One region of the Paenibacillus sp. FW104-T2 genome, then DNA from elsewhere that is predicted to be linked to it. Evidence: predicted binding sites of a transcription regulator. Region 1 holds the regulator's gene; the other holds the start of a gene.
What was found. The regulator Rex, encoded in region 1, represses fermentation and respiration genes when NADH is low (regulators of the CRP and FNR family bind a similar motif). The targets are predictions, from matches to a motif close to TTGTGAAATATTTCACAA.
Positions count from the first base shown of each region.

Region 2: pflB (formate C-acetyltransferase) is a predicted target of Rex. The motif match lies at 14,586-14,603, and genes of this name have one in related genera.

Region 1 covers NZ_JBYTCE010000010.1:121,244-137,372, reverse strand. The annotation lists gene AC3WQ3_RS14795 (methylthioribulose 1-phosphate dehydratase) at 1-223, shown strand, start outside; gene AC3WQ3_RS14790 (multi-tm2 domain protein) at 345-1,634, opposite strand; gene AC3WQ3_RS14785 (hypothetical protein) at 1,662-2,114, opposite strand; gene AC3WQ3_RS14780 (RNA polymerase sigma factor) at 2,107-2,601, opposite strand; gene AC3WQ3_RS14775 (DnaD domain protein) at 2,873-3,574, opposite strand; gene asnS (asparagine--tRNA ligase) at 3,592-4,887, opposite strand; gene AC3WQ3_RS14765 (acetate/propionate family kinase) at 4,989-6,194, opposite strand; gene AC3WQ3_RS14760 (3-hydroxyacyl-CoA dehydrogenase family protein) at 6,191-7,063, opposite strand; gene AC3WQ3_RS14755 (AAA family ATPase) at 7,197-8,699, opposite strand; gene AC3WQ3_RS14750 (hypothetical protein) at 8,692-9,219, opposite strand; gene AC3WQ3_RS14745 (hypothetical protein) at 9,517-10,047, opposite strand; gene AC3WQ3_RS14740 (amidohydrolase) at 10,092-11,396, opposite strand; gene AC3WQ3_RS14735 (redox-sensing transcriptional repressor Rex) at 11,383-12,036, opposite strand; gene dinG (ATP-dependent DNA helicase DinG) at 12,219-15,095, opposite strand; gene AC3WQ3_RS14725 (tetratricopeptide repeat protein) at 15,256-15,933, opposite strand; gene panD (aspartate 1-decarboxylase) at 15,975-16,129, opposite strand, start outside.
Region 2 covers NZ_JBYTCE010000002.1:361,237-377,365, forward strand. The annotation lists gene AC3WQ3_RS04410 (lipid II flippase family protein) at 1-240, shown strand, start outside; gene msrA (peptide-methionine (S)-S-oxide reductase MsrA) at 532-1,494, opposite strand; gene AC3WQ3_RS04420 (TVP38/TMEM64 family protein) at 1,623-2,234, opposite strand; gene AC3WQ3_RS04425 (Gfo/Idh/MocA family protein) at 2,433-3,371, shown strand; gene yxiS (protein YxiS) at 3,423-3,737, shown strand; gene AC3WQ3_RS04435 (helix-turn-helix domain-containing protein) at 3,759-4,577, opposite strand; gene AC3WQ3_RS04440 (Gfo/Idh/MocA family protein) at 4,738-5,850, shown strand; gene AC3WQ3_RS04445 (sugar phosphate isomerase/epimerase family protein) at 6,066-7,034, shown strand; gene AC3WQ3_RS04450 (ThuA domain-containing protein) at 7,059-7,787, shown strand; gene AC3WQ3_RS04455 (winged helix-turn-helix transcriptional regulator) at 8,106-8,402, shown strand; gene AC3WQ3_RS04460 (hypothetical protein) at 8,640-9,368, shown strand; gene AC3WQ3_RS04465 (hypothetical protein) at 9,552-10,262, shown strand; gene AC3WQ3_RS04470 (Crp/Fnr family transcriptional regulator) at 10,366-11,082, opposite strand; gene adhE (bifunctional acetaldehyde-CoA/alcohol dehydrogenase) at 11,523-14,135, shown strand; gene pflB (formate C-acetyltransferase) at 14,687-16,129, shown strand, end outside.

The DNA of each region.
Region 1 (16,129 bases):
CGAGATTCGTGTGCCGGTACTGCCTAACTTTGCTGATATTCCATCCATTGCCGAACTGGTTCCAGGTGTACTTGACCCCAAAGTGCCGGGAATTTTACTGCGCAATCACGGCATTTATGCCTGGGGCAAAGATGCATTTGAAGCCAAAAGGCATCTGGAAGCTTTTGAGTTTCTGTTCGAAGTGATGTATCGTCAGCTGCTGCTGAAAGGTATTTCGAAATAGCCATCATTCCCTCACTGTTATTCAAGACCAAATCAAAAACACGCTATGACTGATTGTTCAGCTCATAGCGTGTTTTTTGGTTTGGGGCTCCGACAAGCCCGAAATTCACCTTAATTTACAATCAATTATCCCGATCCTTGAACAGGAACAGATTAGCCGAATCGTCTTCTTTCCCGTTTAGTCCGCTATGCTGCGCAATCGGACGCTGCTTGCCAAAGAGCAGCTTCAATCCACCAAAAATAAGCAATAGCGAAACAATAATCGTGTTCACATAGGAACGGATTTCATATGTCATAAACAGATTAGGGAACATTTCGTTCAGTTGTGGAATGACAAGTCGGATTGCCAGATAATACACGCCAAGTGCTGCAATACCGAATCCAATCAGACGCTGATGTCTAGCCCAATCCTTAAATATCGGTTGATCCGTAAGCGGTTCGCGGCCATAACGGCTTGAACACTGTAGCCCATCAAAGAAGCTGTAGAACCAAACGAGCGGAATCATGAACAGGAAAACGGACAAATGCAGCAGGTCCAGAATATAAATGCTGCCGAGGAACAGGAACATTAATTGCATTCCTCGCTTCTGAAGACCCAGGTACAGATGACCTGCCCCCGGAAAAGCCGACAAGAGGGTAGCTAACACCTTGCTGCGTCGTCCAGATGCTCTGCCCATTTCCAACTCTTCGAACAACGTACGGTCCTGCAATACTTCTCCTGCCTGCTTTCGATGTGCATGCTGTACAGCGTCAAACATGCAGTAAACCCAAATGACTGGCAGAATAAGCAGAAACATCAGAAAGGTCTCTTCATTGGTAATGGAAGCAACAAAGACCATCATCGCGAAAGAGCCAAAGAATGCGATCAAAAAGGATAGTCCCCGATGCAGCAGCCCCAGATGAAGATGACCCAGACCAGGGATGAACGACAGTAAAATGGTAAAGAATCGTTCACCTTCACTGCCTTTGCGATACTCGGGTTGGCCGTATGTACCCTCAGGAATACCATAGCCACCTGCAGGATGCTGACGCATCTCTTCCCCATTCATTGGCTCCATAACGCCATTTGGATCCGGATAGCCCTGTTCATATGGACCTCCTGGATATGGACCATATTGAGCCTCGTAGCCCCTGTAATGAGTATTACGTACAGAAGGGGTACGCAGCAGAACAATGATGATGTCCAGCATGTTGATGCACCAGAAGAAAAAGGCAGCGAGTGCTCCGAATATCATCAGGTCCCGTTCATCTCCAATTACTGCCAACATGAAGGCACCTATCAAAGAGCCAAAAACGAGTAATGGGTAAATCATCGCCTTAGCGGTTCGACCCCAATAGAGAAAACCAAGACCCGGGATCACATTTAATAAAAATGCAAATATTTTGTTGCGATCTGATTGCACAGTCGTCATCCTTTCTTTTCAGGCAATGCGTATGATTTATGGTTTAGGCTTGAAGTTATCCAGCCAATTGGTGGCGGCTTCCGTCCATTTCTGTGTAAAAGATCCCCGCTGCTCGCCGTCATGGAACTTGTGATAGGGCGCTACCTTATCAAACACTCCGGAGGAGAGAAAGATTAGCGTCAGGCAAGCCGCTACAGCATAATGAAACACCTTGTGCTCCAGCCAGCGTCTGCTTCGGCCTGAACGTGATTTGCGCTTGCTTCCTGACTGGTTCAGATCCGTAATACGCTCCATGATGGAATCAGCAAAGTGGGCCGGGTTCTCCAGTTGTGGCCATTTTTGATGAATCCCCATCGCTTCCAGATAGTTATCCATGGCTTCCGGATCTTCAATGATAGCCTTTTCCATGTTAACAGCTTGGTCACCGGTAACTCGTCCTTCAATATAATCCGTCCAGTCCTGCACACGGTACATCTCGTTTTTACTCACGCCACTCATCCTCCTTCCAATGACTTCTGATCCACTGCCGGGCACGGTACAAACGGGATTCCACGGTTTTGACAGCCACCTGGGCATCATGTGCGATCTGCTCATAATTTTTTTCGCTTAAATAATACGCTGTAATAATGTCCCTATGCTGGGCAGGCAGTTGATTAATTCGTTCACGCAGGGTTTCCTTGCGTTCTTCCCGCACGAGCCGGGCCAAAATATCTTCCTCGCTTCCAGGCAGGTTGATTATTCGTTCTTCTCCACCCAGATCTTCACTGCTTCGCCGGCCTAACTTGCGTTTTGCATCAATGGCTTTGTGAAAGGCAATTCGGGTAAGCCACGTTTTGAAACCTTCGGAACGGTACTCGGGGAGAGATTTATACATCTGAATGAACGCCTCCTGAGCTGCATCCTGCGCCTCCTGATCGTTCCTGAGTACGGAATATGCCACATGATATACATGCTGGCTGTACTTATCGATCAACAAGCGAAACTTGGATGCATCTCCTTGACGGATTTGTTCGATTAAGCGCGCTTCATCAATGACTCTCCCCTCCTCTCCACTACAATAGACGACAACGTTCTGGGCTGCCCCTGCGTATTTATTTAAATTTTTTAAAAATTCTTATCATAACAGTGCCTGAATAGATGATGAGTTCATCAATCACTTCATTGTAGAGATCTTCATTTCCTTCCGGAATCAAAAAACAGGCTCAGAATGTTTCTGGCCTGTTCCTTGATTTTCCTTTGCACTCAGACTAGCGTCCACCGCTGCGAAAACGCTGCGTGTATGCCTTCGCGTCCTGAACATTCTTCACCCGGTTGCGGCTCCACTCCAGCAAGATGCGGTCAATATAGCGGAAATGTACTTTACCGGCAAATACGGCTTCCTTCAGGGCCATCAGTATCAGTTCTTCCTGATAACGGTCCTGATCCAGCCAGCTGGAGATCGTTTCGCATTCCATGGGTGAAAGCGGGCGACCAAATTCTTTCTCGAAGATGGAAAACATATTACGTTCTTCCTCTTCTATTTGAACACTGTTCGAATTAGGACGTGCTGTCATGCTCATTTGCTGTTGCCTTGCGGCTGCTGCATCTTCAGCAACACATGTTGCGAGTTTGGCATACAATCCATGCAGATCGTAACGCTCATACTGAATATCCCGCTCTTCGTCCCGATGCTCATCAATGGATATATACCCATCCCGCATCAACCGCTGGAGCATTCGGGCAATACCTTCGGGGGCAAGTCCCATTCGTCCCGCCAGCTCTTCCAGGGTAGGAAACTCATTGAATTCTGCCTGACGGTAGCCGAGCAATTGAATCAGCAAAAGCACTTCGGCGTCTGATAATCCGAGTTGGTGATAAAAACGCAACAAAGCATACGGGAGCTGTGCTGTCCCAGACGTTAACCCGTAAGCTACGCCACTGAGCCACGCTTTGGATCCGGTTTCTTCCATAGATTCGTGATTAATCATTAAGGGTACAGACGGTAGAGCATACGCGGGAATGCAATTGTCTCACGTACATGATCCAACCCGCAGATCCATGCTACTGTCCGCTCCAATCCCAGACCAAATCCGGAGTGAGGTACCGATCCGTATTTACGCAGATCCAGGTACCATTGATACGCCTCGTCAGACAGCTTGTGCTCTTCAAAGCGCTGCTGCATCAACTCGGGATCATCGATACGTTGGGATCCGCCAATGATTTCGCCGTAACCCTCTGGTGCGATCATGTCAGCGCAGAGAACCACTTCCGGACGATTCGGGTCCGGTTTCATGTAAAATGCCTTGATGCCAGCCGGGTAATGCGTAATGAATACAGGAGTATTATACTTCTCCGCAATCGCTGTCTCGTGTGGAGCACCGAAATCTTCTCCCCAAGGAATATCGAAGCCTTGTCCATTCAAGAACTCAATCGCTTCATCATACGTAATACGAGGGAATGGAGCTGTGATCCCTTCCAGTTTGGATACGTCACGCCCGATGGATTCCAGTTCGGCACGACAGTTTTTCACGACAGACTGAACGACGTGTGCAATAAACTTCTCTTGTACTCGCAAACTTTCTTCGTGATCCACAAAAGCCATTTCCGGCTCAATCATCCAGAACTCGATTAGGTGGCGGCGAGTTTTGGATTTCTCGGCACGGAACGTTGGTCCGAAGGAATATACTTTACCCAGCGCCATTGCTGCAGCTTCCATGTACAATTGGCCACTTTGTGTAAGATAAGCATCCTCATCAAAATATTTGATGTGGAACAGGTTGGTTGTTCCCTCAGCGGACGAAGGAGTCAGAATCGGAGGATCAACCTGAGTGAATCCGTTACCATCAAAAAACTGCTGAACTGCACGGATAATCTCTGCACGAATCACCATAACAGCACGTTGCTTCGTAGAACGCAGCCATAGATGACGATGATCCATCAAGAAGTCCACACCATGCTCTTTCGGTGTAATCGGATAGTTTTCAGTCAAATGAATGATCTCGACGCCCGTAACCGTCATTTCATATCCGGATGCGCTGCGCGGTTCTTCACGAATAATTCCTGTTACATACAAGGAACTTTCTTGCGTGAGGCTTTTGGCATCATTCCATACCTCTTCGCTAACTTCACTCTTTACGACAACCCCTTGAATATATCCGGTTCCATCGCGCAGCTGCAAAAATTGAATTTTGCCGCTGGAACGTTTGTTATTAATCCAGGCACCGATCTTCACGGTTTCGCCCACATGCTCATTCACATTACGAATTACACAATCCGTACTCATGCCCATATCTCCCCTTGGTTCCTAAATTTGAAAATGCAGCGGGCAGGCCTCAGCCTGTCCCCTGCACTTCCTTGACATGCTATATTCACTTTACAATTAGATTACTTAGAATTCAATACGATTCGGTGTGTATCACGTGCAATCACCAATTCTTCATTGGTAGGTACAACGAGAACCTCAACCTTGGAGTTTGCTGTTGTGATTCGGCGCGGTTCGCCGGAACGGATGGCATTGAGAGCTTCATCCACTTCCACACCCAGGTAAGTAAGCTGCTCGCATACTTTTTGACGAAGAACGACGGAGTTCTCTCCCACACCTGCTGTAAATACAATCACGTCCACACCGTTCATTGCTGCTGCATATGAACCGATGTATTTACGCAAACGATATTCGTACATTTCGAATGCAAGGGTGGAGTTCGCATCACCGTTCTCCATTCCTTCCGTAATCTCACGCATGTCACTGCTGATGCCCGAGATGGCAAGCAGTCCGCTATGTTTGTTCAACATGGAGTTCACTTCGCTCACGCTCAGTTCTTCCTTGTTCATTACGTAAGGCACGATGGCCGGGTCAAGGTCACCACTGCGCGTTCCCATCATCAGACCTTCAAGCGGAGTCATACCCATGGATGTATCTACGGATACGCCACCTTTTACTGCCGTTACGCTACCGCCGTTACCGACGTGGCAAGTGATGATTTTGAGATCTTCTACTGGACGGCCAACATACTCAGCTGCAGTCTTGCTTACGTAGTCATGGGAAGTACCATGGGCACCGTAACGACGCACTTTATATTTTTTGTACAGTACACGCGGAATCGCGTAGAGATATGCTTTCTCAGGCATCGTCTGATGGAATGCTGTATCAAATACCATGACCTGAGGTACACCTGGCATATTAAGTTCAGCCGCACGAATACCCATCATTGCTGCTGGGTTGTGAAGTGGTGCCAAATCGAACAAGCGGCGAATTTCAGCCTTCGCTGCATCGTCAACCAGAGCAGATTCCTTGAAGGCTTCCCCGCCGTGAACGACACGGTGTCCAACCGCCTGAATCTCATCGACTGAACCAAGCACGCCGTTTTCTTTATCTGTCAAAATATCGATAACTTTACGAATTGCCGTTGTATGCTCCAAAATTTCACTGACTTCTGTAACATCCTCACGGCCCGTCGGTTTGTGTGTAAGAATGGAGGAATCCATCCCGATCCGTTCAACCAGTCCTTTAGCGAGTACGGACTCATCCGTCATGTCATACAATTGATATTTAAGCGAGGAGCTCCCCGCGTTGATTACGAGTATTTTCACAGCCGGTCACCATCCTTGTCGTACTTGAAGAATCCTTCGCCCGTCTTAACTCCGAGATGTCCTGCACGTACCATTTTCTTCAATACGGTAGAAGGACGATATTTGAGCTCTCCGAATTCACGGAACATTCTTTCTAGCGCAGCTTCAACGGAGTCCAATCCGAAACGGTCAGCCATTTCAAGCGGGCCATGCTGGAAGTTGTATCCGATACGCATTGCATCATCAATATCTTCAGCAGAAGCAACGCCTTCTTGAAGGACATGAAGAGCTTCATTGATCAGCAAGCAAATCAGTCTGGACGTAACGAATCCAGGGGATTCATAGATCATTACACCTTTTTTGTCTACAACCTCTTCCACAAATCTTCTTGTTTCATCGAAAGTGGAATCCGATGTTTTCAAACCACGAATAATTTCTACAAGGTCAACCCGGGAAACCGGGTGAATAAAGTGCATACCAATAACACGCTCTGGGTACTTGGTCGAGCTTGCAAGCTCGGTCAAACTCAGCGTGGATGTATTACTTGCAAGAATAACATTGCTTGGGCAAACTTGATCCAATTGGCTAAATACGGCCTTTTTGGCTTCCAGGTCTTCCGAGATCGTTTCGATAACCATATCGCATGATCCCAGTTCTGCCAGATGAGCTACTTTGGTAATACGGGATAAAATCAATTTTTTCTCGGCTTTGGTAATAGCCCATTTCTCTAATTGCTTATCGAGGTTTGTTTCAATCATGTCATATGCATGGTTAAGCTTCTCCGCCGTGTGCTCCACCAGAAGCACATCAAGTCCTTTGGCTGCAAGCATCTGGGAAATGCCTTGTCCCATCGTGCCGCCGCCGACAACTCCTATTTTTTTAAAAAACATGGTTCTGCTCCATCCTTTCGGTTCTCTATTTCTCTATTGTACCCTGTTCGCCGAAAATTACAAATTTCGACCCAACATATAATAATATCTTAGCACGAGTGAAAAGTAAAAAAAAATAACCGGCATAAATAAATTATGCCGGTAAAAGGGCGCTGTCACGAAATTGACAACGAAATTGCTCCCCAGACAAAACTTCTTCTCTCATCAGCGTATCCAATGAATTGTCGAATATTGTCCGTTGTTCTTCGAGCAGACGTTTGGTCTGATCCATCAGATCCTGCAGAATCATTTTATTTTCGCGCATGAGCTCTTCTGTTGTAACCATATCCATGTTTACAATACCAAGCGAGGTCAGACCCGAAGCCATCATGGTCTGTACAACATTGGTCGCCTGTTCAAAGTCATTGCGTGAACCGGTACTGCGACCACCATAGTACATTTCTTCTGCTGCTGCACCGCCAAGTGCAATCATGATCTGTTCTTCCAGAAAACGCTTGGTGTATAGGAATTGCTCCTGCTGCGGATTGTGACGTACATAACCGAGTGCCTGTCCACGCGGGCTGAGAGCAACCTGGCTTACGCTGCCAGGACGTACGAGCTCTGCCATGATGGCATGTCCCAATTCGTGAATGGCTACCCGTTTTTTCTCTTCAACACTGGATTCACGATCTGTCTTCTCACCCATCATGACTTTATCAATCGCCAGAGACAAGTGGCGCTGTTCAATGTTGAGCAGTCCATCTCTCATGGCGTAGATTGCTGCTTCATTCATGACACTTTCAAGCTGTGCACCTGAAAAGCCGTAGGATTCCTCTGCTGTTTTCTCTAGGTTTACACCTTCCATAAGAGGTTTATTCACCGCATGGAGCTCTAAAATATGTTTTCTGCCTTTCTTGTCAGGCAGGTCCACCTGGATATGACGGTCAAAACGTCCCGGACGAGTTAAGGCGCTGTCCAGCATTTCCTTACGGTTTGTTGCTGCAATAACGAGAATACGCGGTGTATCAGATGTATAAATTCCGTCCATTTCCGTTAACAGCTGATTGAGCGTCTGGTCATACTCACGCTGCTGACCGCCTTCACGTTTACCACCAATAACATCAATCTCATCGATAAAGATAATGGCGTTCTCTTTGTTTTCTTTCGCGGCACGTGTTCTGGCATCACGAAACAAATCACGAATTCTTCCAGCACCTACGCCGACGTACATTTCTACGAACTCACTGCCTGAAGCGGCAACGAATACGGAATCAGTATAATGTGCAGCCGCTTTGGCCATCAGGGTTTTCCCTGTTCCTGGAGGGCCTGTAAGCAGGATCCCCTTCAATGGGCGAATCCCGAACTTCTGAATTTCTTCATGTTTGATGAGAAAATCAAGAGCTTCCCGCAGCTCCTGCTTGGCACTATCCTGTCCGCCAATTTCTTCAAACGTCAGCTTGGTGGGTCCTTTTTTCTTGCGCTTACGTTCCTGACCCGCTCCAACGGTAATGCCACCCCGCATCTGCATCATAAGCAGCAATCCGCCCACAACCGCTGCTGCGATCAGAATCGGAAAGATATTCACACCAATAAAAGCGAGAAAGATAATCAACACGGGGACAAAACCAATGGCAACTTCCTTCGTCCATTTAGGCATTAGGCCACACTCCTATCTGGCCGGGTACACGCGGCAGAATAATAAACTTGCTGGCATCTCCGTCTCTAAGACTTACATATACGTTATTGTCATCCATGGCTGTATTCACTTGAATACCATTGGTCGCCATCTTGGATAATGTTGGTGTAATTTCGGTGTACTGCTTGTTCTCCATCGCCTGAGCGACGGTAAACATTGCATCGCCCCACCAGTTCTCCAGGGCTTCATTCGAATGATCAACGACATCAAGTTTCAATGAGCGCGAGCCGATCAGGGTCTGTCCTTCTTTCTGAATATATTGAACCAATCTGCCCAAATCTACATTTGGTTGCAAATCAAGTTTCAATTGTACATCATTGCGGTTAATAGTTAACTGAACATCATTAACCCCTTCATACTGGGTTACCATTTTTTCAATCGGATTCTGCATGGCCACCTGACGATACACAAACCAACCTCCAAACAACACAACGGCTGAAATGACGGCAGTTAAAGCAATAGGCAATACTTTTAGCTTCAAGTGAGTTTCCCCTCCCAAATTTTGGCCCATCCTATGGCTTATAGGCATATTATGAATTGTGTACGAATGACCTGTGATGTGCCCAACAGGTTTTATTCCTGTTTGATGTAACCTTGAATACATATTTGAGTATATCACATCGTATATACAATTTCGAAGGCGAAAATATGAATAAATTATTAATTTTAACTATTCAAATCCAGAATAATTTTCGAGATACGCCAAAAAACCGGATCAGGCGGGGTTCCGTCTGCCGGTTCTTTGAAGATTTTACCTGAAAAATCTCTGAATATCTGTTTAACTGTTTGGAATTGTATAGACCAAATCAACCTGTTCTCCATTGCTGAAGCGATAGAATCGATAATAGTTGTGTGTATCATCTTTGTAATAAACTTGCCATACATAGACGCCATTGACGACTCCAGGCATAATTCGTTTGATCTCTCCGCCCGGTACTTCAGAACTGAATCGATTGCGAACTTGTGCTTCCGATAACCCGTTCTGCAACAATTCACTGTGCACAGCATTGCTTCCTGTGACCGGTTTATTGGTTGCATCAAACTTAACCCAGACGGCGATGTCCTGATTATCTTTATTTTTGGCCATCATCGTCCAGTAAATGTTATCTTCGCCTTCTTTTTGGCCCCAGACGTATTTTCGAAGATCCTCATAAGAAGTTATCCCGAGCTGCTCCTGCGCCGCTTGAATAGCTAGCGCTTCTTCGTTGCGCTGGTCCTGGGTAATATAGACATAGAAGCGCTGTAATCCAAACAGAATCAAAACCAGGATGAGCAGCGAGATCCAGATCCATTTCTTTTTTCTTTTCAAAAGCCGAACTTCCTTTCCCCTATGACGCTGCTGCTATTCTGAAATTAACGGGCGAGCAGTCCGTCAAATGCAAGTTGAGACTCGCGCAGAATGCGCTCTTCATCCATAGTAAGACATTCACCATGTTTCACCAGCTGTTTGCCGTCAACCCATACATGCTCCACATCCTTGGCTGAAGCGGAGTAAATGGTATGAGAGATTAGATCCGTGTGCGGATAGAAGTGTGCTTGTTCAATATTTAGCGCAATGAAATCAGCCTTCATGCCGACTTGAAGTGCTCCCGTATTGTTCAGGAAGATGGATTTGGCACCATACCCCGTTCCAAGTAGCAGCGCTTCTCCCGCTGGAACCGCTGTTGGGTCACCGGATACTCCCTTATGAATTAAAGCAGCCAGTCTCATCTCTTCAAACATATCCAGGTTGTTGTTGCTTGCTGGTCCGTCTGTTCCCAGAGATACGGTTACTCCAGCTTTCAGCAGATCGGGAACACGCGCAACACCCGAAGCAAGCTTCAGATTGCTTCCCGGATTGTGAGAGACCGCTACATCATGGCGTGCCAGAATTTCAATCTCCTCATCATTCAAATGTACGGCGTGAGCTACAAGAGAAGGTCGAGAGAAGAAACCGAGCTTTTCCAGATGTGCCACTGGACGCAGTCCATAATCCGTTACATTCTGTTCGACTTCGCGAAGGGTTTCCGACATATGGGTGTGCAGCGGCAGATCCAGATCATGTGCAACCTGTACCAGCTTCTCTATGTAATCCGGAGGGCAAGTATACGGCGCATGCGGTGAGATGATCGTCGTAATTCGACCACCAGCCTGTCCGTTCCACTCGCGTGCAAACGCAGCCGATTCTTGCAGTTTGCGCATTTGCTCTTCTTCGGAACAGAGACCAATGACACCACGTGCCAATGCGGCACGAATCCCGGATTGTTCAACCACTTTTGCCACCTGGTCCATATGATCATACATATCCAGGAATGCAGTTGTTCCGCCTTTCAGCATTTCTAATACAGAAAGCGAGGTGCCCCAATACACGTCCTCAGACGTCATTTTCGCCTCCATAGGCCACATTTTCTCCTGAAGCCATACTTGCAGGGCCAGATCGTCCCCGTGACCTCTCAGAAGGGACATGGCTGCGTGACCATGCGTATTGATCAGACCCGGCAAAAAGACCAGTCCTTTGCCATCAACCTTCGGCAGGCTCTCATCTCCATCCGGCAGTGTCTCACCAATATGCACAATCTTATCGTCTTCAACCACCATATACCCTTGAACCACGGTCCATTCCGTACCACTATTTACAGCAAATTTGCCGTTATGAATTACCCATCTATTTGTCGTCATCTTCCTCGTCGTCCTTTCCGTTCTCCAGATAATAAGCAAGGCTAAGCAGATCCGTTGTAAAATCAGCATGATGAATACGGACGTGCGGTGGTGTTTTCAAGATGGTTGGTGCAAAGTTCAGAATCGCTTCAATGCCGGATTCCACGAGCTGATCGGCTACGTTCTGAGCTTCGGTATCCGGAACGGTAATGATACCAATACGAATATTATCTTTTTTGACCGAGTCCGTTAGTTCATTCATGGGCTGTACTTTCAGGCTGTTAATCTGACTGCCGATCTTAGGACCGTATGCATCGAAAACAGCAACAATTTTCATGTTGTCTTTCAGATAGGCGTTGTAATTGGACAATGCATGTCCCAAGTTACCAGCTCCGACCAGAGCAACATTGATTTGCTGATCAATTTTCAATATATGACGGATTTTCTCGATTAGATACGATACGTCATATCCAATGCCTTTGCGACCGAAGTCCCCAAAGTATGCAAGGTCTTTGCGAATCTGGGCAGGATTAAGATCCAGGCGTAGTCCCAGTTCCTGTGATGACACCGTGCCCACCTCACGTTGATGCAGTTCATTCAAATAGCGCAAGTAAACAGGCAACCTGCGTACCACAGCTTCCGAAATTTTATCTGATTTCATTACATTACTCCCCCTTACCAAGGCCACAATAGATAAATAAAAATGTAGCATCCCGCATAACCTTTTTCGTTTCCGAATGAAATCATGCAAGATGCCTTATAAGATATCAAGTTAAAAGTGCTTCAAAAATAATTCACACTCTAATAAAGTTTACAGCGAGAAGCCCTTATTGCGCAACGATGTCACTCCTGATTCGAAGCAGACGCGTCCTGAGCCGGCGTTTCCAGCCACTCGCTAATCCGTGGAACCATCTGTTCAGTCAGCATATGTTCCATTTTGGGACCGGGTAATGAATACAGGAAATACTTTCCGTAATAAGACTCAATCACCCGTGTATCGTAAACGATGACTATGCCCCGATCCTTAGCCGTACGAACAAGCCTGCCGAATCCCTGCTTGAAACGGATGACGGCCTGTGGAACAGACAGCTTCATAAACGGATTCTTTTTCTGTTCCTGCAGCAGTTCACTCTTCGCCTCGACGAGTGGATGGTTCGGTGGCTGGAAAGGCAATCTGACAATGGCCAGACATGTTAAAGCCTCTCCAGGGATATCTACTCCTTCCCAGAAACTGCTGGTGCCCAGCAGAACGGTTGCTTTCGCATCCTGGAACCTGCGGGTTAACTTGGAACGACTACCACTATCAACGCCTTGACCGAGCAGCGAAATATCGTTACCCGACAGCGCTTCTTTTAATGGGTCATACACCTGGCGCAGCATTCGGTATGAAGTAAAGAGCACCATCATACGGCCCCTTGTCGCAATAGCCGTTTCGGCCAGAGATCGTACAAGCATGTCGACAAAGTGAGCATCCCCCACACTGCCTTTTACGCTTGGGAAATCACGAGGGATGACCAGCAAAGCCTGGTCCCTATACCGGAATGGCGATGGCAGCATGGACGTCAGCAAACGGTTATTATCGGCTGCTTCCTGCAAGCCAAGCTGTTCAATCATGAACTGAAATGACTTATCGACCGATAGCGTAGCCGAAGTAAGGACAACGCTTTTCTTTTTATCGAAGAACATGTCCTTCAACTGTGCACTAACATCGACAGGAACGGCATACAGCTGCAGTGATTTGCTGCGGAACTGGCCGCTTGCCTCCATCCAGTATACCGTTTTGGCATCATCCATTCGCATGAAGAAACGTAGGTTTTCTTTGAGCGTTGCCAAATCCTTAAGCAGACCTGTAATGTCCGTGATCAAGCTATCCGATTGATAATCGTCCTGGTCTTCTTTGACTTCAAGAAGCAGCTTGTCTCCCTTGCGGATCAAGTCCCCCAGTGTGACATAAATCTGGTTCTCGTAATCCTGCAGCTCCTGCCACTTTGCCGGTTTCATTGAAGGCTTCAGTCTAAGGGAAAATTGCCCTGTTTCTCCGGGAGAAGCATCACTCCGCTCAGGCAGCAGGTTAAACAAGGCATCGCTCAAACGATCCCACATCTCTTTGACTTCAACAGCAAGCGGGAACATCTGGTCAATGACTGAGCCCCACTGCACCGAATTTTCATGCCCCGCAAGTTGTGTTCGCAGCATGGGAAGCTGACCGTTCCGACTATCCTTAAACAATCGGGTCAGGGTATGAACCAACGTGAAATATTTCATGTGAAGACCCAGGTGCTTACCCGCCACATCTTCGAGATGATGAGCCTCGTCGATTACGAGACTATCGTAAGTAGGAAGAAGCTGATGAGCTGCTTTTACATCCGTAAACAATTTGGAATGATTCGTAATGACGATATCGGACAATCCTGCTTCATGCTTCGCCCGATGGTAGAAGCACTTCCTGAACCAAGGACAAGAACGTCCCAGGCAGGATTCCGATTCGCTCTGTACCGTTTCCCAAAAGTCCCCACCGCGCGCACTGAGGTTCAGCTCCTCGTCATCTCCAGTCTCTGTCTGGGTGAGCCACACAATCATCTGAGCCGCTGTAAAGTAATCTTCTTTCGGTGTAGCAAACTCACGTTTGTTAATCTTGTGCTCAAACTTTCGCAGACACAGGTAGTGCCCCCGACCTTTAAACACGGCAGCCTTAAACGGAAAAGGCACCACTTTGGTCAGCAGCGGGATATCACGCTCCCGAAGCTGTTCCTGCAGGTTGATGGTATGCGTGCTAACCATTACTTTTCGTTCCTGCTTCACACTTTCATATATGGCCGGCAGCAAGTACCCCAGGGATTTCCCCGTACCCGTACCTGCTTCAATTAACAAATGCTTTTCTTCGTCCAGCGCTTGCCTTACACTGCTGAACATCTGTGTCTGTGCCTCGCGTTCTTCATAGTGATCCAGGGTATCCTGCAGATTGGCCCGGACCTGATCCATATACTGCTCAAAACTTACACCTTCGAGCGGATTACCTTCGCGTTCATCGCGTGGAGCACCGATCTCAGTCCAATCACTCACATTCAAGGCCAATTGGCGGTAATACGTATGTCCATCCAGATCCTGTATGGGCTCTGCTTCCTTCTCACTGCGCATGCCGTCGAAGAACCAGCCCAGATCGCTGTCCTCAGGTGCAAACAGGTCGCTGAGACGCTGTATCGTAATCAATGGCAGTTGACGCAGTTCATCCAAACACTTCAGGAGCACATAGGCCGTTGCCAAAGCATCACTGTCTGCCTGATGAGGACGGTCGTGCTGGAATCCGAATTCTGAAGATACATACCCCAGTTGATAAGAACCAAGTGAAGGAAATGAAATTTTGAGAAAATCAATGGTATCCAGAATACGTCCGGTGAACGGCAAGTAGCCGCATCGGTCAAGCGCATTCTGAAGGAAATGAAAATCAAAAGCCACGTTGTGTCCCACAAGGACAACATCGTCAAGCAGCGGAACCATCTCCATCATCATCTCTTCGAGTGAGGGAGCGTCCGCCACATCTTCGTCAGTAATCCCGGTTAATCCCGTAATAAATGGAGGAATAGGCACACCAGGGTTTACATAAGAACTATATATTTGAGTTATGCTGTAGTCATGATCTATGATGGCAAGTCCGGCTTGGATAATCTCACCGTCGGACTGCGTGCCGGTTGTTTCGAAATCCAATACGGCAAATTTCATTGCAATGTACAAGTCCCTTCCATTCCAGTCTATGTTACAGCATAGCAAAAAAACGGGCATTTGAAAATTAACTGACAAAAAAGGCGGTGTTCCCTCCATGATCTTAAAGGAGAAAACACCGTCTTGATGCCGCTGCACTGCACTTGAATTTCAAGTACGGTCAGCTTATTCCATATTGCAGTTGTCCGCTGTTCAGCCTGCAGGCTTCCATATTATACAACGGTTCGGTCAACGTCGGGTCATGCTGGAGTGCCTGTGCAAACAAGGAACATGCTCCTTTGGGATTCGCCATCTTGGCTTCAAGGCAGCCCAGTGCATTACAGGCTAACCCCTTCAGCCTCGGAGAACCATTCAGGTGCACGATGAGCCGCAGGTGACTTCCCGCTTCCGCGGTTTGATTGAGGTTCATATGCGCAAGTCCCAGATAGTACCGAGTCAGTGCACTATCCGGATATTCGGCAATAATTTGTGAGAACTGCACAATCGCCTGTGGATACATCTGTAACTTGAAGTATCCCTGACCGCGACTAAAGGATTCCAAATGGATTTCAGGCAGAGCCGTGACGGCTTCCTGTTCCGGTTGGAGTGCCACCGGCTGTTCTAAATCCCTGACCTGACTCATCTTCTCCTCAAACATCAGCCACTCATCAATCATCCCGTCACTCATCCGCTTCAGCAAGTTCCACTTTTGCAGCAGTTCCTGTTTGTTCAGACCTTCAGCGGAAGGGTAGCGCTTGATAATTTCATCTAACATGTCGTTCATTTCGGCGAAAACATGCTGGAACATCGATGCATCCCCACCCTTGAAAAAATGGATTAGTGCGTGACCTGTACTCATTTTTTGCAAGGTGGACCGATTTCATTCCCCTTACCAGTGGATTACATAATTGTCGCGTGAACTTCCTGCTTCATGGTTTGCACAGGTTTGTTTTGACCGTCCACAAAAACCACAGTAGGTTTGTGCGTATTCGCTTCTTCCTGAGACATCATTGCATATGAAATGATAATAACCGTGTCTCCTGGCTGCACAAGCC
Region 2 (16,129 bases), on a different contig from region 1:
GTGGCTGCGTCTCAATCGACAGGGCTGATCAACGGAATGGCGACCATTTTGCTAACGATCCTGATCGATCCGCGAATTTCTCTGCTCAGTGACAAATCCCTGCGAGGCGAAATCCGTTTGGACCGAATGAATCAGATTTATGGCTGCATGCTGGTATCTCGTTTATTCGGCACGCTTGTGGCTCAGCTGCTGCTCATTCCATTTGCCTACTGGATCGGCTGGGTCGTCAGCTGGATGTGAAGAAGTAAATGGAACAGGGCATCAGGGGAGGGACGTTGCGCAGATACGTTAATCCTCTGTTGTCCTGTATTTGCGGATGTGAACCCATTCGATAAAAGGCAGCGTAACCATGGAAAGTCCGAGCAACGATAATAGCAGGAGGCTTGGCTTTTCATGGACCGATTGGAACTCTTTACATGTCTTATCTGATTCAAATAGGAACATGAAAAAAGCAGGAGCACCGGTGATAACCCGCTGCTCCTGCTTTTTTGGACCGTGTATTGGTTCTACGGTCAGGCAGTCGTATTTAATTTATTTGAAGAGGACTGCATACTCGCCGTATCCCTCTTTTTGCAAGTCTTCCTTCGGTACAAAGCGAAGAGCGGCGGAGTTAATGCAGTACCGCATACCACCGGCTTCGACAGGACCGTCGTTAAACAGGTGACCCAGATGAGAATCTCCTTCACGGCTTCTGACTTCGGTACGAATCATGAAATGGCTGAGATCTGTTTTTTCCTTCACGTTGTAATCACGCAATGGACGCGTGAAACTTGGCCAGCCGCAGCCGGAATCGTACTTGTCCGTTGAGCTGAAGAGAGGCTCGCCAGAAACGATATCAACATAGATTCCGTCACCGTGGTGATCCCAGAACTCGTTGTGGAACGCAGGTTCCGTTGCATTATTCTGGGTCACTTCGTATTGAAGTGGAGTCAGACGCTCTTTCAGATTGCTTTTATCCACATTGCCGGACCAGTTGCGCTCGATAAAGTCTTCACGTCCGGAGCCTTTGCGATACCGTTTATAGTGAGCCGGATTTTTGTGGTGATAGTCCTGATGATGTTCTTCCGCCTCATAGAATGGTTTGGCAGGCAAAATGGGTGTGAAGATCGGCTTATCAAACCGTCCGCTCTGCTCCAGAGCCGCCTTGGAGGCTTCTGCAATCTGACGCTGTTCTTCGCTGTGGTAGAAGATGGCCGTCTGGTATGAAGATCCGCGGTCATGGAATTGTCCACCCGTATCTGTCGGATCGATCTGCTGCCAGAATAACTCGACGAGCTTCTCATAAGGGAAGATGGAAGGGTCGAACGTAATTTGAACGGCCTCTACGTGTCCTGTCGTCTCCGAACAGACTTCCTCATATGTGGGATTCTCGGTATGTCCTCCTGTATAACCCGATACGATCTTGTGGATTCCGGGCAGTTCCTCAAAGGGGGATACCATACACCAGAAGCATCCGCCTGCAAATGTTGCTTTTTCGCTTGAATGTTGTTCCATGCTATAGTCACTCCATTTCTGATGAAGATCAATGAATTTGGCTTACACTTCTATTATATCCTGAATTGGCAAGCCAACCAAGCCGGACAGGGACGATGAAGCTCATTAGTCATGTTGATGAATAATCATCAGGTCTTTTTTCGCGAGCGAACACGAAACAGCAGCAAGACGAGGCCCATAATGGCAAAGTATCCCACAAAAATGAGCAGACTCCCCCAGATGGAAGTTTCGGCTTGCGCGCCCGCATAGGCAAAAATTAAAATGGCAGGCATTTTCCCGATGGCCGTAGCCACCATGAACACCCAAAAAGGGGTGTAGGTAATGCCGGCATAGATATTGACCGCAGTTTGAGGCACAACGGGAAGCAGGCGAAGCATCATAATGCCCATAAAGGGATGCGCCTCCATCCAGGTGGTAAAACGACTCAATCCACGGATGCGATCCAGGTAAGCTCTGGCCTGATGACGAAAAGCATATCTCGCTCCCGCATAAACGAGCAGTGCTGCGAGGGTGGTCCCCACCCAGCATACCCAAGCTGCTGTTGTGGTGCCGTAACTGTACCCCAAAGCTGCGATTACAAACTTGTAGGGAATCACAGGTACCAATGCAAAAAGCATTGCTATGATAATTAGAAGAGGGATGGACTGATTCTGATCAGTCCATGCCAGCAGTTCATATCTGTAAATAAACGTGACTCCGGCGAGCAAAACATACAAGAGGAGCCATAACCATTTCCGCAAATCCCCAAACGCTCCTTTCAGGTCAGGGCACTACTCCAATCTCCTGATCCTACATGCCTTTCTACCCAAGTGTACCACGTTCGACCGGGAACCGGATAATTCAATCCTTCTTATGCTGATCAACTGGCATGTTGCTGGCTGAAGGGTTACACTATAGGTCGTGGAACTTAGAACTCATCTGAAGGTGGAATGCTTATCATGGAAACAACCAAGCGAACCCGAGCTGGGATCATCGGACTTGGGGGTATTGCTCACAAAGTATACTTGCCCCTGTTAACCGCGCATCCTGATGTGGAAATTGCCGGTATTATGAACCGTTCTCCAGAGTCGGTAACGGCTGCTCAGCATGCTTATAGATTAGATAACGGAACGACGGATCTGAAGGAACTATTGTCCTGGGATCTGGATGCCGTTTTTGTACATACAGCAACGGAAGCACATTTTGATATTGTCATGCAATGTTTGGAACGGGGACTGGCTGTATATGTGGACAAACCACTGTCCTACACCTTGCGGGAATCCGAAGAAATGACTGCTTTTGCTGAGGCACAGGGGCTGCTCCTTGCGGTAGGTTTTAACCGAAGATTTGCACCGATGTACCAGAAAGCGAAAGCGTGGATGCAACGGGGGCAGGGGTTTGAATCCCTGATGTTAACGAAGCATCGGACAGGCATTCAGCATCTTCCTGCAGCAAAAACGATCTATGATGATCTGATTCATATGCTGGATCTGATGTTATGGTATTCGGATCATCATGTGGAGCTGGTTCATCAATGGGTCCGGACGAATGAGTTGGACCAGCTTCTTCATGCTGCCGGATCAGCCAAGCTTGGAAGAAAGGCCATTGGACGATTCGATATGGTGCGCGAGGCGGGGGCTGACCTGGAGAAGATCGAACTTCACGGCGGAGGCAGATCGGTAGAAGTTGTGAATATGGAAGAGGCCAGATATACCGAACGCGGAGAGCTTGAGCGCAAAGAAACTTTCGGCAGCTGGGACTCCATATTAACGCGCAGAGGATTTAGCGGAGCCGTCAATCATTTCTTGGCTAACCTGGACACGCCGGACGATTGCATCATTAGCTCCAGCCACGTAATGGATAGCCATGAGCTGGCAGAGCAGCTGATTCGCAAGTGATTTTTTGTGAAAACGGGATAAAGAACATAACTCATATGGAGGAATGACACAATGGACGAATATGAAAAGGAACGCAGAAAACAGATCGAGGAAGCGGTCGTAGAAACCTATAAACAGGAAGAAGAAATGATGATTCTTGTATTTGCCCAGTGGTGTGCCAATCATGGACTGGACCCAGAAGAGATGTACCGGCAAGCTTACCCGGATCAGCAGACCAATGAACGGCTGCAGCAAGTGCTGCAGCTGGTTGTGCCGAAGGAGGAAGCCGGAGAGATTCCGGATGATACGGTGCTGGGTGTGTTGTCCATGTTTGGCAACGAAGACTTGGCCATGGTGGTATCGGAGGCAATCGCCGCGCGCAAATAAGCAGAATTTACGTATAATACCTTACATCTGTTCTCGGTGTATGAGCCGGAATTCCTTGGGCGACATGCCGAACCGGGAGCGGAATACGCGGTGGAAATACGTGTAATTGTTAAACCCCGACGATTCGGCGACATGCTCCAGCGTCATTGGACTGAAGATGATCCGTTCTCTGGCCATGTTCAGCCGTACGTCCAGGGTATACTGCATGATACTTTTGCCAAACGCTTCCTTGAACAGATGAACCCCGCGTGACACGCTGATACCAACATGGGTTGCTACATCTTCAAGTTTGAACAGGGAGGAAGCATTCTCCTCGATATAATTTTTTATTTCATACGCCACATAGTTGGTGTTGGTTATCGTCGGATGTTCAGAGAGAAGACGATCCACCTCCAGACATAAGATACGCATGTAGTAACTGGAGATCTCGGGATATGGATTGGAGATTCGGCGCTGCTCCAGCACGAGTTGACGGAACAGGGTCAGCAGGCTTTCGGTCAATTCGACCTTAATCCGGTTTGGCCTTTTGTGGCGTTCCCACCATTCATCCACCCAGGAACCATTAAAAAAGATATGGTAGTCACCGCTCTCTACGAGTCGTTCTCCCATCGGATTCCGTTCATTGTCTATTTTGAGTTCATAAGGCTCGTCCGGACTGAAAAGAAGCAGATCGCCCGCATCGACGAGTGACATCTCGCCGTCTATTCGTGCCCGGCAGCGACCGTCGGTCTGCAGCCTTAGGAGGTAGTTCTTAACCCCGTCGGGATGAATACCAGCATAGGGTTTGCGATGAAATGAGAAGCCTGCTGTAAGAACCTGGCAGGAATAATCGGTCGGCATTGGCATACTCCTTGCAATTTGAAAATTATGACCAGATAGTTCATGTTTCGATCATATTATTCATTTTAATTGAACCCAAAACGGAATACCATAGTATTAAATTCAAGGCACAAAACATTCATCACAGCTTCTCACCATGCGTAAGGAGATGAACGTCACATTGGAGAAATTAAAAGCAGGCATCATCGGGTGCGGTAACATCAGCGCCATCTATCTGGAGAATCTGAAAAATAGCCCGCTCATTGAAATTGTAGCCGTAGCGGACTTGATCCGTGAACGTGCTCAGGAACGGGCAGATGAATTTAATATCGCAAACGTTTACAATGTAGATGAGTTGCTGCAAAATAAGGAAATCGAGCTTGTGCTGAACCTGACGGTGCCTGGCAGTCATGCCATGACCGATCTGGCTGTGCTCGAATCAGGCAAGCATGTCTATGCCGAGAAGCCACTGGCCATTTCGCTTGAAGACGGCCGCAAAGTCATTGAACTTGCTGAAGAGAAGGGATTGTATGTTGGTTCCGCACCGGATACCTTCCTTGGATCAGGCATTCAGACGGCACGTCAGGCTATTGTAGACGGTCTGATCGGGAAACCGATTGCGGCGACTTCCTTCTTCATGGGTGGCGGACCTGAGGCATGGCATCCCGATCCCGAGTTCTTTTACATTGCAGGTGGAGGACCTATGTTTGACATGGGACCCTACTATCTGACAGCGCTGGTTACATTGCTGGGACCCATTCGGAGAATTAGTTCTTCTGCAGGCATTCAGATCACCGATCGTGTTATTGGTTCGGGACCGAAGGAAGGAACGCCTCTCCGGGTACAAACTCCGACGCATCTGGCAGGTACCATCGATTTTACCGACGGAGCCATTGCAACAATGATTACCAGCTTCGATATTCGTGGGGCTTCGGACTTGCCTCGGATTGAAATTTACGGAACCGAAGGCACGCTGAGTGTACCGGATCCTAACTATTTCAATGGGGAAGTGAAGCTGCGCAGATTCGGTCAGGATACGTGGGAGACGGTAACCCCTGTATTCGAGAGCAGTCAGAATGAACGCGGAATTGGTGTTACCGAGATGGTCGAATCCATTCGTGCCGGACGGGAACACAAAGCCAGCGGCAAGCTCGCGTATCACGTGCTAGAAGCGATGCATGCATTCCAGCGCTCTTCTTTGGAGGGCAAGCACGTTATGCTTGAGAGTACTTACGATCCAAATGCAGCCACCAAAGCAAATGAGGATCCGACAGAAATTGTGCAATCGAATTAAGGTAATTCAGTTGATTTAAGTTGAAGTTAGGGCAACACAGGAAGATGGTTTTTCCATCTGGAATAACCAGTATTGTTACGTTTAATTTCAGGATAGAAATGCTCTAGATTTTCCACACTATTAAAACAAACTTGTGATCTGAACGGTACATTTATGCAGTTCTTGGTTCATTTAATCAGCAATTATTCGATATTTAATCCAGGGAGGAATCGCACTTGAAACTCGGCGTATTTTTGGTACTATTCGGAGGACGTAAATTGGAGGATGCACTTGACTACGTAGCATCCAAGGGTTTGAAAGCAGTAGAGATTGGAACTGGAGGCCATCCAGGCAATGCACATTGCAACCCTGAGGAGCTTTTGAACAATGAAGCAGCACTGAAAAACTTTAAAAATGCAGTGGAATCACGCGGTCTGACCATCAGCGCACTGAGCTGTCACGGTAACCCGCTTCATCCGCAAAAAGATATCGCCAAAGGTTTCCACGATGATTTCGTGAAAACAGTCCAATTGGCACAAAAGCTGGAAGTTCCTGTAGTAAACACATTCTCCGGATGTCCGGGAGACCATGAAGATGCGAAGTATCCGAACTGGCCTGTTGCACCGTGGCCGAATGATTTCCAGGAAGTGTTGAAATGGCAATGGGAGAACAAAGTGATCCCGTACTGGACAGAGTGGGGCAAGTATGCAGCAGATCACAATGTGAAAGTAGGATTGGAACTGCATGGTGGATTCTCAGTGCATACTCCAGCTACATTGTTAAGACTGCGTGAAGCTGCAGGCGAAGTCATTGGTGCGAACCTGGATCCAAGTCACATGTGGTGGCAAGGAATTGATCCGGTACAAGCGATTCACATTCTGGGACGTGAAGGCGCGATCCATCACTTCCATGCTAAAGATACAACGATCGATCCGGTAAACGTAAACAAACATGGTTTGACAGATATGCAGGATTACACAAACATGCTTGACCGCGCTTGGCAGTTCCGCTCGGTAGGTTATGGTCATGATAACAAGACTTGGGCGGATATTATCAGTGCCCTGCGTCTCGTAGGCTACGATTACGTTGTAAGTATTGAACACGAAGACGGTCTGATGTCGGTTGAAGAAGGATTCTCTAAAGCCGTACAAAATCTCCAGCAAGTATTGATTGAGGAACCGCTGGGCGATATGTGGTGGGTTTAGAGCTATACTAGGGGGAAATTGAATATGATTAACGTCACCATTTGGAATGAGTTTGTCCATGAGAAAATTCACGATGAAGTAAGGGAAGTCTATCCGGACGGATTGCACCGGGCGCTGGCAGACGGACTCGGCGGCGAAGGATTTGCGATTCGGACAGCTACACTGGATCAGCCTGAACACGGCTTAAGTGATGAGGTGCTGAATTCCACAGATGTGCTGATATGGTGGGGACATATGGCACATGATCGTGTAAGCGACGAGGTCTCACAGAAGGTTGCACAGCGAGTACTGAACGGCATGGGATTGATTGTTCTGCATTCCGGGCATTTCTCCAAACCGTTCAAGGCCTTGATGGGCACCAGTTGTGATCTGAAATGGCGTGTTGCTGACGAGCAGGAGATCGTATGGTGTGTCAATCCTTCTCATCCCATTGCGGATGGGATTGAAGGCAAGATTGTACTTGAAAAGGAAGAAATGTACGGTGAATTCTTCGATATTCCGGTACCCGATGAGCTCGTGTTCGTAAGCAACTTCCAGGGTGGGGAAGTATTCCGAAGCGGCTGCACGTTCCGTCGCGGCGAAGGCAAAATCTTCTACTTCCGTCCAGGCCATGAAACCTATCCGACGTATTACAAGCCGGAAATTCTGAGAGTGATCAGCAATGCAGTAAAATGGGCATATCCTGCCCGCAGCTTCAAGCCGCAATTTGGCAAGAGCGAACCTGTAAGACCATTTGGTGGCGTGCTGGTCTAGGCCGCAAAAGTAGTATCTGATGGGCAAGTGAAACGTATACCTAAGAACCCTTCTCCGAGTCAAGTATGACTGTGGCAGTTGGGTTCTTTTTGGGTAAGATAGGTACATGGGCGTTATACGATATTTGCCATGGTTCATCGAATCGTCCTGAGGTATACTTGTTGTATAGTCAAAATGCAAAGAAGCCTATTAAATTTTAACTTTTTTACGGCAGACGTTTTCTTTGTGACGTAAATGTGTTATTATGAAATATACTAACTAAATGTAAGTTCAGTGATCTCTAAAGAGGTGATTAATGTGGAAGGCCAAGATTTACGGATGTGTCCGCGTTTTGAGACGGCATTCTCGTTTTTGGGCAAACGCTGGAACGGTCTGATTATTCAAACGTTGATGAGTGGGTCTAAGCGATTCAAGGATATTTCCAACCTGATTCCGTCAATGAGTGACAAGATGTTATCTGAACGGATGAAGGATCTGGAGAGTGAAGGTATTCTGATTCGTCATGTTTATCCCGAGACGCCGGTTCGTATTGAATACGAGCTAACAGAAAAAGGGAAAGCTTTGCAGCCTGTGATGAACCAAATTCAGGACTGGGCAGAGCAATGGGTAGATTAAACGATTCATATGTCCAGGCTCAATGATGTGACCTGACAACAGGGAGCTCTTGATTTCGCTGAAATCAGGAGTTTTTTGTCTTATATACTTACTTAGTCATCATGGCTGGTCTGTTCAATATACAGGAATGTAGAAATAAACCACCTTTTTCCTGCAGGCCTTGCACATATTGACAGAAGTTATAGTATAATTTAAGAAAAATGGCCGCAGGCGGCCGGAGCGAGGAGGCCACTTGTCATGAGAGAAGAAAGCTTATCCCGTGAAGTACGCTACGGCAAGCAAGATATTGCGGAACTTGAGAGCGCATCCATTCAGGTTCATCTGATTTACAAAAAAGCTGCGGAACTGTTTAAATATTATGTTAATCCCCACGTGGGTAACCAGGACCCAGGGGAAGCAGTTCCACTTGGAAACAGCAATGGGCAAGAACTGGCTCCGGTCGTCCTGCAAAAGTGGATTCAGACATCGTCAGGCTGGAAATGCATTGGTTGTGAAATAAGATACCCGGGGTCTGTGCAGGATAAGCTGGATGATGATTTTCCACGTGGCCAGCTTACTGGAGCTTCCGGGAAACGAAGATATGTAAAACCCGAAATGCTAATTCAAGCCATTGTATGGTCCCAGTATGAAAAAATCAGGCTGCTGGCACCGTGGCTTGGTGATGAAGCTTTTTATACCACACAAGAGCTGGATGTCATCGCCCGGTACATTGTACCGACATACTTCTCAGAGCGTCCCCTGCATGAGCAGGGCAAGCTCTACAAGATTCACCATCCGTACAGTCAGATCCCGCTGTATCAGGAATACGTAACAGCTCCTACATTCTGTGTACAGATGGATGGAGAGCTGCTCGAAGGGCGACTTTTGACAGGTGTGTATGTGTCGGAGGAACAGTTCCATGGGCTTAATCCGTACCTGAAAAATGGGGACGGGGGCCGGACTTATATGCAGGCGTGTGTTCAATAGAGGGGAATTAAATATAAGGGTTGAACGATCCGAACAAAGGAGCCCGCAAGCGGGCTCTTTGTGCTGCAGGAAGGAATATGGAAGAAAAGTAACGGCATTGACACTTTTTTTGGATGAATATTGTGCCATAATAGAGGTTATGGACAACAGGGTGAAGATTTTACGCAGGGTGGTGTTACCGACATGATGAAGAAGTTCCCCGGTTACATCGGTTTATGTTTGCTTATTATGGCAATTCTAGCCGGATGTACAGAGACACAGCCTTCTGAACAGCCGGTGGTCAAGGAGACCGATACTTCCAATACCATTACCGTTGCTGTCGATGGAAGCACTTTTTTGCCTGATGCAACGAAGTCGATCAAGAGGGATTTTAGTGAAGGACTCACGCTTAAGAAGGCGCTATTGAACAGTGGTCTGGTTGATTTTACGGCCGACGGCAAGCGGATTCAATCCGTAGGGGAAGTTTCACTTGATTCCTCGCTAAGCTGGGCAGTTAAGCTAAACGGCAAGGATATTGATCCGGAAAACTGGGGCATGGAGCTTCATGCCAAGGATGAAGTGATCATTTACGTAAAAGCCGCCGACAGTACAGGAGAAGGTGTTGCATATCAGACAACCCTGCTCAAGATCAGCGGCGGCAATATTATGCCAGACCTTAATCGTCAATATGCGGGTGTCTATATCCAGGAGTGCACGGTTCGCGATGTACTTAAGTCCAGCGGCATCGTCAGAATGTCGGAAAATAACAAATACGTCGTTTCGGTTGAAAATGTTGTTCCACGCATGAATCAGCGTTGGGTGATCATGGTGAATGACAAGGAACTGATGGAAAACGGTTTGGATATGAAGTTGAATCCACGGGATGCGGTTAAATTACAGTTAACGGCATCTTAAACATAAACATAAAGCCCGCACCTCTTTAGGAGGACGGGCTTTTTTCATGTCACTTATAGATTAAGCTCATTACCGGAAGGTGATGACTTCAAGTGCTTAATGCTTAGATGCGGCAAATCTCATTGGGACATAATTCACAATGACAGATGCCTTGGAGCATCTTCAGGTCCTTGATAACAATCATGCCGTTATCATATTCAATGGCATCTTTTTTGCGCAAATCGCTAAGCATGCGGTTCACACTTTCGCGGGTAGCTCCAATCATGTTGGACAGATCCGTGTGGGTAATTTTTTTATGAATAATCACGTGATCGCCGTGGGGCTCGCCATAAGAATTGGACAATCGGATCAAGGTGGAACAGAGCGCACCAGGTTTGCCGTATAACATCAGGTCACGAAATTTGGTTTGGGTTAAGCGGTGATGAATGCCCATCCATTTCATAAAGTCAATGGCGAAGTCACAGTGCTGACAGATCAGCATTTCCAGGTCTTTGTGCTCCAGTACACCGATTTCACTGTCTTCCAGCACTTCCGCCGAGAAGGTATGCTTGGAACCGAAGAACGGATCTGCCTGACCAATCATATCACCGGACTGGTACATGTACATGATAAGCTCTTTGCCTTCATCCGTGGATTTGGTGATCTGGGCACGGCCCCTTTTCATATAATAAAGTTTGTCGGACACATCACCTTCCCAATACAGGTGGGTCCCTTCAGGATAGGTACGGTCTTTCATGGTTACGAGCAGATGATTGAAATTCACTTCCGAGAAACAGTTGGTATTGCCGCGTTTTTCCATGACACTCAGTTGTTCTCTCATAAGTCTATCTCCCCTTTGTATCCACCGGAGGGGGATTACAATCATGCTGCAGTCCGCGCTCCGTGGTTCGCCGCAACCGTTACCGTCCTGATTAGGGTCAATTCCGCAGGGGAGGACGGTACAAATTGCGGTGGTTCAATTTTTAAGTTCAGTATATACCTAATCTTACCGTTTGAGGGGCATGGAAAGGGGGCAAAAATGGCGAAATTTCAAACATTGTGATTAAATTCACTTTGGAGAGGGAAGGCTGCATTTGACAGCTATATATTTTAAATAGGAAGTGAAAATGACCTTCAGAAGGAACTCCAAAAAACTTAAATTAAATTTGTTATACTTTGTGAAAAAAATCACATAATTAACCTTTTCGACATGTTACGATGTGTACGTAAAGAAGAGAGACAAACCAAAAAACAATACGAACCTTTAGGAGGATGAGGGAGATGGCTGTAAAGAACGAAGTCGCCCCAGTAAAAGAACCGACAGCAGGTCAGTATATTCAAACGTTAATTGACAAAGCGAATAAAGCACACGCAGCATTCATGTCCATGGATCAAAAACAGATTGATCGCATTGTGCAAGCCATGGCACTGGCAGGTCTGGACAAACACATGATGCTTGCCAAAATGGCAGTGGAAGAAACCGGCCGCGGAGTGTATGAAGATAAAATCACCAAAAATATCTTTGCAACAGAATATGTGTATCACAGCATCAAATATGACAAAACCGTAGGCGTGATTGAAGATAACGAGTATGAGAGCTTCCAGAAAATAGCGGAGCCTGTAGGCATTATCATGGGTATTACACCGGTGACTAATCCCACATCCACGACGATGTTCAAAGCGTTGATTTCCATCAAAACACGTAACCCGATCATCTTTGGATTCCACCCTTCCGCTCAGAACTGCAGCCGCGAAGCCGCCAAAATTCTGCTCGAAGCGGCGGTGAAGCATGGTGCTCCGGCCGACTGTATCCAGTGGATTGATGATCCTTCCATGGACCGCACGAATGCACTGATGAATCATAATGATGTGGCGCTCATTCTGGCAACGGGTGGATCAGGCATGGTACGCGCAGCGTACAGCTGTGGTAAACCGGCACTGGGCGTTGGACCAGGGAATGTACCTTGCTTTATCGAGAAAACGGCAGATATCAATCAGGCTGTAACGGATCTGATCTTGTCCAAGTCATTCGACAACGGTATGATCTGCGCCTCCGAGCAAGCGGTCATCATCGAAGAACCGATCTTCGATCAGGTGAAAAAGAAAATGATTGCGAACGGTTGTTATTTCGTCAATAAGGATGAAGCTGCCAAATTGACAGCAGGTGCCATCAATGCGGAGAAATGTGCGGTTAACCCGGCAATTGTCGGTCAATCGGCAGTAACCATTGCGCAAATGTGTGGTATCGAGGTTCCGGCTGGCACCAAAATTCTTGTAGCAGAGATTGAGGGCGTCGGCACCAAGTTCCCGCTGTCTGCAGAGAAATTAAGTCCGGTACTGGCTTGTTACAAAGTAAAAACAGCAGCTGAAGGGATTGAGCGTGCTGCGGAAGTGGTTGCCTTTGGCGGCATGGGTCACTCCTCCGTTATTCACTCGAATAATGAAGAAGTCATAAGCAAATTTGCGGATCGTCTGCAAACGGGACGGATTATCGTGAATTCGCCATCCACACACGGCGCCATTGGGGACATCTACAACACCAACATGCCGTCGTTGACCCTGGGATGCGGTTCATATGGCCGTAACTCCACCTCATCGAATGTCACTGCCGTCAACTTAATTAACGTGAAAAGGGTGGCTCGCCGTACCGTGAATATGCAATGGTTCAAAGTGCCAAACAAAGTGTACTTCGAAAAAGGAGCAACGCAGTATCTGGCCAAAATGCCTGATATTACTCGCGTAGCCATCGTTACGGATGCCATGATGGTCAAACTGGGCTATGTGGAAAAAGTGGAGCATTATCTGCGTCAACGCCAAATGCCGGTAGCAATCGAAGTATTCTCGGATGTTGAGCCCGATCCATCAACAACAACGGTAGACCGCGGTACAGATATGATGCGCCGCTTCCAGCCTGACTGCATTATCGCTCTTGGTGGTGGATCACCAATGGACGCTGCCAAAGCCATGTGGTTGTTCTACGAATATCCGGACACGGACTTCAATGATCTGAAGCAAAAATTCATGGATATCCGTAAACGTATCTACAAATATCCGCGCCTTGGATCAAAAGCAAAATTCGTAGCGATTCCGACAACGTCGGGTACAGGATCGGAAGTAACATCGTTTGCCGTAATCACAGATAAAAATCTGGGCAACACCAAATATCCACTGGCAGACTATGAGCTGACTCCAGATGTAGCCATCGTGGACCCTGAATTCGTCTATTCACTGCCAAAAACAGCGGTTGCAGATACAGGTATGGACGTACTGACACATGCCATCGAAGCGTATGTATCGGTTATGGCCAATGATTACACGGATGGTCTGGCGATCAAAGCCATCCAGCTGGTATTCCAATACCTGGAGCAATCGGCGCTGCAAGGGGATAAACTGGCACGTGAGAAAATGCATAATGCTTCGACGATTGCCGGTATGGCTTTTGCTAACGCGTTCCTGGGCATTAACCACAGCTTGGCGCACAAATGGGGCGGACAGTATCACACCGCACATGGACGTACCAATGCAATCCTGATGCCGCACGTCATTCGTTATAACGCGAAAAAACCGACCAAATTTGCATCATTCCCGAAATATTCGCACTTCGTAGCAGATGAGCGGTATGCTGAAATTGCCCGAATTCTGGGATTGCCTGCACGTACTACAGAAGAAGGGGTGAACAGCCTCATCAATGCAATTCGCAAACTGAACAAAACACTCGGTATTGAGGAATCGTTCCAGGAAATCGGATTTGATGCCAAGGACTTTGAAGCTCACGTGGATTACCTGGCCGATCGTGCTTTCGAAGATCAATGTACAACCGCCAATCCGAAACTGCCGCTGGTGACTGAACTGGCAGACGTTTACCGCAATGCGTTCTACGGACGGTTTGAATAAACAGTATCGTTAACAAGCAAAAATGAGTTTAAGGTTTAGGCAATAGGTTCAGGGTTCCCCGAAAGGGGAGCCCACATTGCCGTCCTTTTGTCGATGACGGAATCTTTTGGGGATCCGTTGAACGGTTTGGTATTCACACATTAACGGAGAGGACAGAAAAAACTGAAGAAGCGAAGCGCTCGCCTTTATCAATGGATTTTCCCAATTAGAATAAGAAATGAAAAAAATCCAGTGATAACAGCGATCGGAAGTTGTTCTGGCCCGCGCAGTGGCTAAGTGTGAATAATTATGGGGCTCACCATGATCCTGCGATGGTGAAGTGAGGAAGTTCACTAACTTTGTGATAAAAATCACAGATGGTGAAACCCGCAAGACGTATACTGAAAATGTAAGAAAAACATCCATCCCGCGGTTCCGGTTCCCATGTAGAGAGAACGTGTTCCGGCTGATATGTGAAAAAGTTCACATTAATCGCGGCTCTGGGCACAGATGAGACGATTTTGCTGCACCCTGTCATGTGTCCGGAAATCCAAATTTGTGGAGGGATTACTATGTCGGTGATCGAAAAAGACGTAAAACAACAAACAGGCTGGAGAAACTTTACCAAAGGCACATGGACCAAATCCGTGGATGTGAATGATTTCTTGGCACATAACCTGTCTCCGTATTATGGGGATGAGTCATTCCTCGCAGGGGCAACACAGAATACGAAAGACCTGTGGGACATCGTATCCGATCTGACTAAAAAGGAACGGGACAACGGCGGCGTACTGGATGTGGACGTAAATACTCCGGCAACGATCGTGTCTCACGAACCCGGGTATCTGGATCAATCCAAAGAGCAGATCGTCGGTGTGCAAACTGATGCTCCATTCAAACGCTCCATTCAGCCAACAGGCGGAATTCGCATGATGATTGATGCATGTCAGGCTTACGGCTTCGAAATGCCTCAAGAAGTCATTGATATATTTACTAATATTCGCAAAACACATAATCAGGGTGTATTCGATGCGTATACATCCGAGATGCGTGCAGCACGCAAAGCAGGTATCATTACCGGTCTGCCTGATGCTTATGGTCGCGGCCGGATCATCGGCGATTACCGCCGGGTTGCTCTGTACGGGGTGGACTTCCTGATCCGTGCCAAAAAAGGAGAACTGAACGCTCTTGAAGTGGATGTCATTGATGAAGATGTTATCCGTCTGCGTGAAGAGTTATCCGAACAAATCCGGGCTCTGCAGGAATTGAAGCAGCTGGGCGAAATGCACGGCTTTGATATCTCCCTGCCGGCTACCACAGCGAAAGAAGCGTTCCAATGGCTGTACTTCGGTTACCTGGCTGCCATCAAAGAGCAAAATGGTGCGGCCATGTCCCTTGGACGTGTATCTTCATTCCTTGACATTTACATTGAACGTGACCTGCAGGAAGGTCATCTCACCGAGGAGCAGGCTCAGGAACTGGTTGACCATTTCGTCATGAAGTTGCGGATCGTCAAATTCCTGCGTACACCGGACTACAACGAGCTCTTCAGCGGTGACCCGACATGGGTAACCGAGTCCATCGGCGGGATGTCCGTGAACGGGGAAACACGCGTAACGAAAAACAGCTTCCGTTTCCTGCACACGCTGCACAATCTGGGACCCGCACCGGAACCTAACCTGACCGTACTCTGGTCTACCAAACTTCCGGAGGCGTTCAAAGAGTATTGCAGCAAAGTATCCATTGAAACCAGCTCCATCCAGTATGAGAATGATGATCTGATGCGTCCAATCTACGGAGATGATTATGGTATTGCGTGCTGCGTATCGGCGATGAAGATCGGTAAACAAATGCAGTTCTTCGGCGCTCGTGCCAACCTGGCGAAAGCACTGCTGTATGCGATTAATGGTGGACGTGACGAGAAATCCGGTGCACAGGTCGGACCGGAATATCCGGCCATTACAAGCGAAGTGCTGGATTACAATGAGGTCATGAAACGGTTCAAACCGATGATG